3 regions of the Actinoplanes sp. NPDC051475 genome follow, and region 3 is predicted to be linked to each of the others. Evidence: riboswitches for the same ligand, from Rfam matches in the RefSeq annotation. Region 3 holds a riboswitch; each other region holds the start of a gene.
What was found. Region 3 has a riboswitch for cyclic di-AMP ahead of AB0368_RS31825 (NlpC/P60 family protein). Riboswitches for the same ligand answer to the same signal wherever they lie in the genome.
Positions count from the first base shown of each region.

Region 1: it holds a riboswitch for cyclic di-AMP, as region 3 does, so the genes downstream of both, AB0368_RS35185 (transglycosylase family protein) here and AB0368_RS31825 (NlpC/P60 family protein) in region 3, are expected to answer to the same signal.
Region 2: it holds a riboswitch for cyclic di-AMP, as region 3 does, so the genes downstream of both, AB0368_RS23165 (NlpC/P60 family protein) here and AB0368_RS31825 (NlpC/P60 family protein) in region 3, are expected to answer to the same signal.

Region 1 covers NZ_JBFAZZ010000025.1:52,742-55,913, forward strand. Annotated here, with positions in the region: gene menC (o-succinylbenzoate synthase) at 1-427, shown strand, start outside; gene AB0368_RS35170 (DUF2064 domain-containing protein) at 480-788, shown strand; gene AB0368_RS35175 (response regulator) at 855-1,277, shown strand; gene AB0368_RS35180 (Hpt domain-containing protein) at 1,288-1,671, opposite strand; cyclic di-AMP (ydaO/yuaA leader) riboswitch at 1,848-2,026, shown strand; gene AB0368_RS35185 (transglycosylase family protein) at 2,028-2,672, shown strand; gene AB0368_RS35190 (GNAT family protein) at 2,791-3,172, shown strand, end outside.
Region 2 covers NZ_JBFAZZ010000011.1:168,001-171,172, forward strand. Annotated here, with positions in the region: gene AB0368_RS23155 (glutamine amidotransferase) at 1-201, opposite strand, end outside; gene AB0368_RS23160 (MurT ligase domain-containing protein) at 234-1,454, opposite strand; cyclic di-AMP (ydaO/yuaA leader) riboswitch at 1,920-2,087, shown strand; gene AB0368_RS23165 (NlpC/P60 family protein) at 2,094-2,891, shown strand.
Region 3 covers NZ_JBFAZZ010000019.1:56,607-59,778, reverse strand. Annotated here, with positions in the region: gene AB0368_RS31845 (DUF1360 domain-containing protein) at 1-246, opposite strand, end outside; gene AB0368_RS31840 (DUF6158 family protein) at 261-506, opposite strand; gene AB0368_RS31835 (hypothetical protein) at 586-1,014, shown strand; gene AB0368_RS31830 (DUF3817 domain-containing protein) at 1,028-1,357, shown strand; cyclic di-AMP (ydaO/yuaA leader) riboswitch at 1,566-1,702, shown strand; gene AB0368_RS31825 (NlpC/P60 family protein) at 1,745-2,674, shown strand; gene AB0368_RS31820 (sigma-70 family RNA polymerase sigma factor) at 2,749-3,172, opposite strand, start outside.

The DNA.
Region 1 (3,172 bases), on a different contig from region 3:
GCTGGCCAAGCTCATCACCACGCCGGTGTGCCTGGACGAGTCGATCACCTCGGCCCGGGTCGCCGCGGCCGCGATCACGCTCGGCGCGTGCTCGGTGGTCAACGTGAAGCCCGGCCGGGTCGGCGGCTACCTGGAGGCGCGGCGGATCCACGACGTGTGCGTGGCGCACGGTGTACCGGTGTGGTGCGGGGGCATGCTGGAGACCGGGCTGGGGCGGGCGGCGAACGTCGCCCTCGCCGCCCTGCCGGGCTTCACACTGCCCGGCGACACTTCGGCCTCGGACCGCTACTTCGCCACCGACCTCACCGCGCCCTTCGTGCTCGAGAACGGCCACCTGCCGGTGCCGGCGGGCCCGGGCCTCGGGGTCGAACCACTGGCCGCGGTGCTGGAGTCGGTGACGACGGCGACGGAATGGATCCGGCTGTAGGTTTCTCGCCCAGGCAGGCAACCTTCCGGGCGCCGGCGGCCACTACCGGGGCATGACCCGGACTCGACGGTTCTTCCGCTGTGACTCGCGGCTCTCGCCCCCCGGCCCCGGGAGCGGGAGTGCCTACCTGGTGATCGCGGCGGAGGTGAGCGCGCGGTTGCTGGGTGACGCCTACGGGCTGTTGCGCAGCTTCGATGCGGTGATCGGCCCGACCAGCGACGGCGGCTGGTATGCGTTCGGCCTGCGGGAGCCGTCCCGGGCGCCGGAACTCGAGCCGCTGACCGACTCGGGGACCCTCATGCTGGCCGCGTTGCGGCTCGGGCTGCGGGTGGCCCTGCTGCCGACCCTGCCCGTCCCGTGACCCACCGGCACAAACGCCGGTCGCGGCACGGTTCGTGCACTTAGGCTGGGTCGCAAGGAGGCGAGAATGACGAACCTTTCCGGTCACGCCACGGTCCTGATGGTCGACGACGACGCCGACGTCCTCGAGACCACGGCCCACATGCTCGCCGCCCGGGGCTTCCGCGTCTTCACCGCGCTGGACCAGGAGTCGGCCATGCAGGTGTGCCGGGAGCAGGAGGGCCGGATCGACGCCCTCATCGCCGACCTGTCGTTGCCCGGAGACAGCCGGGGCGACCTCGCCCGGGCCATCAGCGCCGTGTATCCCCGCATGCACGTGATCTACATCAGCGGGATCCCCCGGCATGTCGCCCTGGCCCAGGGGCTCGTGCGGCCGGATGCGCCGTACCTCGAGAAGCCGGCACAGCCGAGCGTCCTGGCCAGTGTCCTGCAGAGCCTCCTGGCCGAGAACGTGAGCGCGACGGCGCCGGCGAACTGGTGGGACGAATGATCCCTCTCGGTCAACGCACGGCCTCCTGCTGAAGGTCACCGGCGATGCGGGTGCACACCGGTGCCACCCGGCCGTAGGCGCCGTGGATGCGGTCCAGCGTCGCCCGGGGTTCCAGGAGGTGGCCGTCGCGCGCCGCGTCCTCCAGCTCGCCGAAGAGATCGGTCAGCTCGGCGGCGCCGATGTTGGCCGCCGATCCCTTGAGGGCGTGTGCCTGGTCCTGGACGGCGGCGAGGTCCCCGGCGGCCAGAGCCTCGGCCAGCCGCTCCAGAGCCGGCGGCGTCTTGACGGTGTACGACGTCAGCAGCCTGACGAGCAGCGCGCATTCCGGCCCACCGGGTTCGGGCCCGGTGATCTCGAGGAGCCGGGCGCGGACGGCGACGGCAGGATCTTCCATGATCCAACGGTACGGCCGATGGCCCGCTTCGCGGTGATTATCCCGGTTCGAACGACACCTCGGAGAAAGATCAATCCGGTCGCAAGGGTGTAAACAACGTCACGTTCGGCCCCGGAAGTTTGCGATCGCCCGGGGGGAAGTGGCTACGGTCGGCCGGTCCGCAGATGCGGGCCCCGCGGTCGGTAACGCCGAGTCCTGCCGCCGACCGGGCCGGGACCTCAACCGACAGGCATGGAGCGGGGGACCCACAGGTTCCACGGCGCGCAAGCCGCGCCTCGGGGTGAAGCCGCCACACGCGGCCGGGCTCCTCGGCCCGAACCCGACAGCTGACCTCGCAGGCGTGGAGGTTTCCTTTCATGGCACAGATCCGCAAGCAGTCCCTGCGTGCCCTCGGCCTGGTGGTCGCGGGCGCGGCCGGCACCGCCGCCCTGCTGGGCCCGGCATCGCCGGCAGCGGCCAGGTCCAGTGTGAACTGGGACGCCGTCGCGCAGTGCGAGTCCGGCGGCAACTGGAGCATCAGCACCGGCAACGGCTTCTACGGCGGCCTGCAGTTCAGCCGCAGCACCTGGAAGGCGTACGGCGGCGGCAAGTACGCGAGCACGGCGAACAAGGCGAGCCGCGCGGAGCAGATCCGCATCGCCGAGAAGGTCCTCGACGGCCAGGGCATCGGCGCCTGGCCGGTGTGCGGCAGGAAGGCCGGCTCCTCGAAGTCCTACTCGGGCAGGAACACGTCCGGGGCCTCGTCGAAGTCGTCCTCGCACAGGAGCACGACGCACAGGAGCACGACGCACAGGAGCACGACGCACAGGAGCACGACGCGCAAGAGCACGCCGGCGCACGCGACCGGCAAGTCCTACACCGTGCGCTCCGGCGACACCCTGGCGAAGATCGCGAGCAGCCACCACGTCAAGGGCGGCTGGCGCGCGCTGTACCAGCTGAACCGCGGTGAGATCGGTGGCAACCCGAACCTCATCTTCCCGGGGCAACGCCTGGCCCTCTGAGGCCTGGCGGAGACCGGCCCGGCCGCCCTTCCCCCGTGGGGCGGCCGGGTCCCGCCACACCCACCACTATGGAGGGACAACAGCACCGCCGGCTTGCGCGTACCGGCATGATGTGCGCATGAGGCTGGTCCCGCCGACCACAATGCTGGCGGACTCCGCGGCGCCCTGGTTCGACCATCCCCAGGTGCAGCACTACCTGGGCGGGCGGGACTGGTTGCCCCGCATGCTCGCGATCGCCGAGCGCGGCGGCGGTGAGGTGTTCCGGGGCCACCTGGTGCTGCGCTGCCACGCGTGGTTCGGCGTGGACGCGGCCGGCGAGGTGGGTTTCATCGGCGGCGACGTGTACGCCGACGGTCGCGGCCGCCGCTCCATGGGCCTCGCCTTCGTGGTCGACCCGCGGCGCTGGCACGAGGGCCGCGGCCGGGCCCTGCTGCGAGCGGTCGTCGACAACGCCGAGCTGTCCGATGTGGATGAGTTCTTCTGCGGCATCGATAAGGGCA
Region 2 (3,172 bases), on a different contig from region 3:
CTGCGGGCCGTCCTCGCCGCCGCCGATGAGATAGATGTCGGCGCTCGCGGGCATCGCCTGGTCGGAGCGCACCTGGTAGGTCTCCACCGGGATGCCCCGCAGGGCCGCGCGGCGCGCCAGGATCAGCATGTTGCCCCGGTCGCCGTACGTGGACAGCAGGTCCGGGTAGATCCAGACGATCCGCAGGGTGCTCTCACTCATGGTTTTCCTTTTGTTCTCCGCTGCGGGCAGGCTCAGTTGACACGGTCCAACTCCGCTCGGATGTCCTGGAACGCCGTGTAGTTCGCGATCACCTCGAGGCGCCCCGGCGGGGTGGCCTGGATCGCCTCCTCGAAGGTCTTAACGTGCCGGAAGGGCACATCGTTCACCTCGAGGCGTACGGCGAGGTCGTACGCGCGGTCCCCGGTGATCAGCACGGGCCGCCCGCGCAGCGGCGAGAAGTCCACGTCGTACAGCCACGAGGTGTCGAATCCGTCGGGGTCGCGGGCGTTGATGGAGAGCAGCGTCGGCGCCACCTCGGCCATGTCGAACGCCTCGAGCCAGCTCGCAGGGTTCTTGGCCAGCAGCAGCCGGATGTTGCGCCCGTCGCGGTCCACCTGCGCGTAGCGACCGGCCACAGAGGCCACGCCCGCGAGCCGGGGTGCCGCCTCTATGGGGCGTACGCCGAATTCGGCGGCGACGGCGAGCGCGGTGGCCGCGTTGCCGAGGTTGACCTGGCCCGGCAGCTGAAGCTTGACCAGGTGCCAGTCGCCCCTGGGGTCGAGCACGCCCTCGTCCTCGACCGTCCACTGCGCCTGCGGCCGGCGCAGCGGGCATCCCGTGCACCACCAGTCGCCCTGGGCCCGGTTGATGGGGGAGCCGCACTCGGGGCAGACCCACGAGTCGTCGGTCCAGCGCTGGCCCGCGCTGAACCAGACGACGTGAGCCGTGTTCACGGCCGCCCAGACCACCATCGGGTCGTCGGCGTTCGCGACCACGTGCACGTCCGGGTGGGCGGCGAGGGCGGTGCGCCACATCTGCGCCATCATCGCCACCTCCTTCGCCCGGTCGAGCTGGTCGCGGGAGAGGTTGAGGAGGGCCACCACGCGGGGGGTCGTCTCCTCGATGACCCGGGCGAGGTAGTGCTCGTCGACCTCGAGCACGGCGAACGGGGTGGAGCCCGCCTTCGCCAGCGCGGAGGTGTGCCCGGTGGGCATGTTGGCGCCGAACGAGTTGGTGGCGACCGGGCCCAGGACGCCCAGTGCCGCGGCCGTGAACCGGGTCGTGGTCGTCTTGCCGTTGGTGCCGGAGACAAGGGCGATGGCCCGGCCCGCGGCGAGGTTCCGCAGCAGGTCGGGATCGATCTTGAGGCCGATCCAGCCGCCGATCACCGATCCGTCGCCGCGTCCCGCGGCCCGCGAGAGGGCCGCCGCCGTGCGCGAGACGGAGCTCGCGACCTTGGCCCGCAAGGGCATCTTCCCGTCCGTCACGGCGACGAGGGTACCGGAAACGGACACTACGTCGAGTGGCGCCGGGTGCGACGCCGCCCGCGGTCACCGGTGCGGGGGGCGGCTCCGCCGAAAGGTTGATCGGGATAGGTCGTCCGTTGCCGTGTTTGGGCCGGTGGGGATGTTTGCGGGGGCATTCGCCCGACCTGTGCGCCGTCCTTGATCGCACCGCCCGCGGCTTTTTGTGTGTTCTGTTTCACCCGTAACCTTCAGCTGTCCGTAAGCATTACTGCGCGTAGCGTGGCGGCATTTGTCACAGGTGGATCACAAATCGGACACTGTCCACTGTGCCAAATACGAAGAGTCACGAGGGGCCGCCCCACGGTGGATCGAGAAATCGGGTAGGCAGGGTGGGCCGGTGAGCGACCGCCCACCGCTCGCACTGCACGGATCACGCCGAGCCCTGCCCCGGTCCGTACGGTGCGACCACGAAGCAAGTGAACGACCATAAAGGCATACGGGGGCAGGGACGGGGGACCCATTTCCGGTCCATCGGGTCGCAGGACCCGGGGGACCTCGGGGTGAAGCCGCCACCGGCGGCCGGGCATCCTTCCCGCCCGAACCCGACAGCTAACCTCGCAGGCGTGCCGGAGGGATATCTCTACCGTGCACGAACGCAGTTCGAGCCGGGGCCGCCGCATGTCCGTCGGCACCGGAACCGTCGCACTGTCCCTGGGTCTCTGCCTCTGCGCCGGCCAATTGGTCGCGACGCCGGCAGCATCCGCCGCCCCGATCACGGCGGCCGCTGCCGCGAAGGTGAAGCCGAAGGTCACCGCTTCGTACAACAAGCGGACGGTGTCCTGGGGTTCCAAGGTCCGGGTCACCACCAAGCTGATGAATCCGCGGACCGGCAAGAAGGTGGTCCATGGTTGGGTCCGCCTGCAGTCCAAGATCAACGGCAAGTGGAAGACCTGGCAGAACAAGCACGTGACGACCGGGACCGTCGTCTTCAACACCCAGCCCGGCAAGACCGTCTGGTTCCGTACGTACTACGGCGGTTCGCGGGGCATGGTGCCCAGCGCCAGCAAGCCGGTCAAGATCACGGTCAGGACCAGCGGCGCGAAGATCCTCGCCGAGGCCAAGAGGCACAAGGGCGCGCTCTACAAGTACGGCGCGGCCGGCCCCAAGCGCTTCGACTGCTCGGGTTACACCTTGTACGTCTACAAGAAGGCGGCGGGCAAGAAGCTGCCGCACAAGGCGAACTCGCAGCAGCACTACGGCAAGGGCGTCAGCAAGGGCAGCAAGCAGGCCGGCGATCTCCTCGTCTTCCGGTCCGGGTCCTACGGCACCCACGCCGCCATCTACGCGGGCGGCGGTTACATGTGGGCCTCCCCGCACACCGGTGCCCGGGTGCAGAAGCAGAAGATCTACGGCAGCAACTACGTCGTCCGGCGCATGGTCTGACGACAATGCAATAAGCAGTACGGCGGCACACGACAGTTCAGTGGGGCGCGACCCGGTTCGGGTCGCGCCCCACTGTCATGTCCTCCACTTCTCCCTCCACTTCCCTCCCCAAGGTCGACCCGAGCGCTCGGGTATGCCCTTTTTCGGCGGAGTTTCGTGCCCGCCTGGGCGGCTTGTCGGAAAGTGGACCTTGAATGGGGGCGCCAACCCCTCCACTCCGACCCACCGCGTCTGACGTGCGCATTCATCCGCGAAAACGGTTCATGGACGCGTCGATTCCG
Region 3 (3,172 bases):
GCTTGTGATCGAATCCTTGGCGATCAGCCGGCTCAGCTTGTGGGTGGCGATCGAGATCAGCACCACGTCCGACACGGCCGGGCGATCCGGCACCACACGTCCGGTCACCTTCGCGGCGACGGCGAGGCTGCCGGCGAGTACGCCGAAGGCGCTCATGGTCACCGCGTACCCGTCCAGCGGCCGGTGCTCGTGGGGGGCGTACTGCCGTCGCAATCGTTCGAACCGGCCGCGTACCGAGGAGGTCATGCGCACGGGTCCTCTCAGAAGTCCTGGGTGAGCCGGTGCGGGTCCACCTCGCGGCCGGGGTGCCGGGCGAGGTATTCCGTCTCCAGCTCGGCCGTACGGCGCAGGTGGTTGGCGAGCGCCGCGTCCGGACCGTGCCGCAGGGTCTGCAGCCGCGTACGGTGCAGGCTCCCCAGCTCACGGATCAGGTCCTCGTCCGCGAGCCCGGCGGGGTCGATGCCCTGCTCGGTGCCGACGCGGTCGTCGACCTCGGGGTCGCTCATGATCTCTCCCTTCTCGGTGGTTCCCGCAACGGTTGCCCGTGCCGCCTGTCGTCAAACCCCCGCTGGGTACGCTCGACCCATGAGAGGGCTGTGGACCCCGGCGTGGATCGCGCGCCATGTGGTCGCGCTCGCGCTCGTGATCGGCTTTCTCGGCCTGGGCTGGTGGCAGTTCAGCCGCGCCACCGGCGGCAACACGCTCAGCTGGGGCTACACCTTCGAGTGGCCGGTCTTCGCCCTCTTCGTGGTCTTCCTGTGGGTGCGCGAGGTGCAGCAGGAGCTCCGAGCCGGCCCGCAGGCGCCCGAGGAGCCCGCCGAGGCCCCGGCGGCAGCGCTCGGCGGCGACACGCCCGTGACGGTGCGCCGGCCGGTACGCGTGCCGGTGGGCGCGCAGCCGATGCCCGCCGACGACCCCGAACTGGACGCCTACAACGACTACCTCGCCTGGCTCAACGCCCACCCCGGCGCCCGGCCCGGCGACTACCCCGGACGCAAGAGCAGCACCAAGTAGAAGGACGTGGACCGTGCAGGGAGCCCTCACCCGCTACCGGATCATCGCCTGGATCGTCGGCGTGGTCCTCATCGTGCTCGTGCTGGTAGGCATGCCGCTGAAGTACGCCGGCCACAACGACACGGTGGTCGCGGCCGTCGGACCCGTCCACGGTTTCCTCTACATGATCTACCTCGTCGCCACCTTCGACCTGAGCCGCCGGGCCGGCTGGCCGCTCGGGAGGATGCTGCTGGTGATGCTCGCCGGCACGATCCCCTTCTTCTCGTTCTGGGCCGAGCGGGTCGTCTCCCACAAGTGGGCCGTCCAGGGGATGGACACCCCGCCCGCGATGGCGCAGAAATAGAAGGGTCACGCTGCGAAAGCGTTGAATCGCAGCCCGTTATCGGGATCATTCCCATATTTGTGATAATTGGCGCAAGTCACTCTTCCGGCTCTTGTGTTAATTGAGATCGCCGATAAGTTGATGCGGTTGGTCCGGTCCGCAGCCATACCCTCAAGTGGCGCCGGCCAGCGCCGCCGAATCCCTCGACGGCGGTAACGGTGACCCCATCCCCCGGGGCTCGCCGCGACCGTCTCGGCGAGCCGGGGAACCACCGAAGCAGCATCCGGGGTGAATCCGCGTCAGCGGTAGGGCCTTCTTCCCGCCCGAATCCGTCAGCTAACCCGGTAGGCGGCCCAGCGGAAGAAAGGCCACGTACCGTTGCCACACGCCCGAACGAGGCTACGCACCATGGTGGTCGCCGCCCTGGCGATCGTGATCACCGGCACCGTCGCGCCGGCTGCACACGCGGCGCCCTCGACCGGTGACATCAACAAGAAGATCGAGAAGGCGTCGAACCAGCTCGAGGACGTCGTCGAGTCTTACAACAAGATGAAGATCAGCTTGAAGAAGACGAAGGACGACGAGACGAAGCTCGCCGCGTCACTCGCACCCGCCAAGGAGGCCCTCCAGGCCGCCGGCGCGCAGATGAACGTCATCGCGGCGTCCGCGTACAAGACCGGCAAGGTCGGCACGATGAACGTCGTGCTGGAGGGCAGCAGCAACCTGATGGACCGGATGTCCATCCTCGAGCAGCTGTCGCGCAACCGGCAGCGTGACATCGACACGTACACGGCCACGACGCAGAACTACAACGAGCGTCAGGCCGCACTGAAGACGACTCAGGTGAAGCAGACCGCGGAGGTCAACGAGCTCGCCGCCCGCAAGAAGAAGATCGAGGGCCAGCTCAAGGACCTGTACGCCATGCGCAAGGCAGCGTACGGCCGGGCGACCGAGAAGGGCTCGAGCTACACCGGCAACGTCCCGTCGGTCTCCGGCGAGGCCGGCGTCGTGGTCCGGTTCGCCTTCGCCCAGATCGGCAAGATGTACGAGTACGGCGCCGACGGGCTCGGCACGTACGACTGCTCGGGCCTGACCTCGCGATCCTGGAGTCAGGCGGGCAAGTCACTGCCGCACAACGCCGCGGCCCAGTACAGCGCCACCCGGCGGATCAGCCGGTCCCAGCTCGAACCCGGCGACCTGGTCTTCTACCGCAACCTCGGGCACGTCGCGCTCTACGTCGGCGGCGGGAAGATCATCGACGCCTCACGGGCCGGTGAGCCGGTGAAGCATCGCACGATCGACATCATGACCCCGTACGGCTACGGCCGCGTGACCTGATCACGCGCCCCGGCACGACAGAAGGCCGGTGTCCCGCGAGGGGCACCGGCCTTCGGCGTTGTTGGGGGAAGTGGTTACGCGGCCTGAAGGCCTTCGGCGCGGGCCAGCTCACGCAGCCGGCCCAGGGCCTGGATCTCGAGCTGGCGGATGCGCTCGCGGGAGAGCGAGAACCGCGACGCGACCTCGGTCAGCGAGTGCTCGCGACCGTCCTCGAGACCGTACCGGGCGCGCATGATGCCCGCCGAGCGGTCGTCGAGGTGGTTGAGCAGTCCCTCGATGCGCTGCCGCTCCAGGGCGGTCAGCACGATCTCCTCGGGCGACGGCGCGTCGCTGTCGGCGACCAGGTCGCCGAGGTTGGTGTCGCCGTCATCGCCGACCGGGGTGTCCAGGGACACGGTGTCCTGGGCCCAGCGGGTCAGCTCGCCGACGCGCTCCACCGTCACGCCCAGCGCCGCAGCGATCTGTTCGGGCTCCGGGTCGGCGCCGAGCTCGCGGACG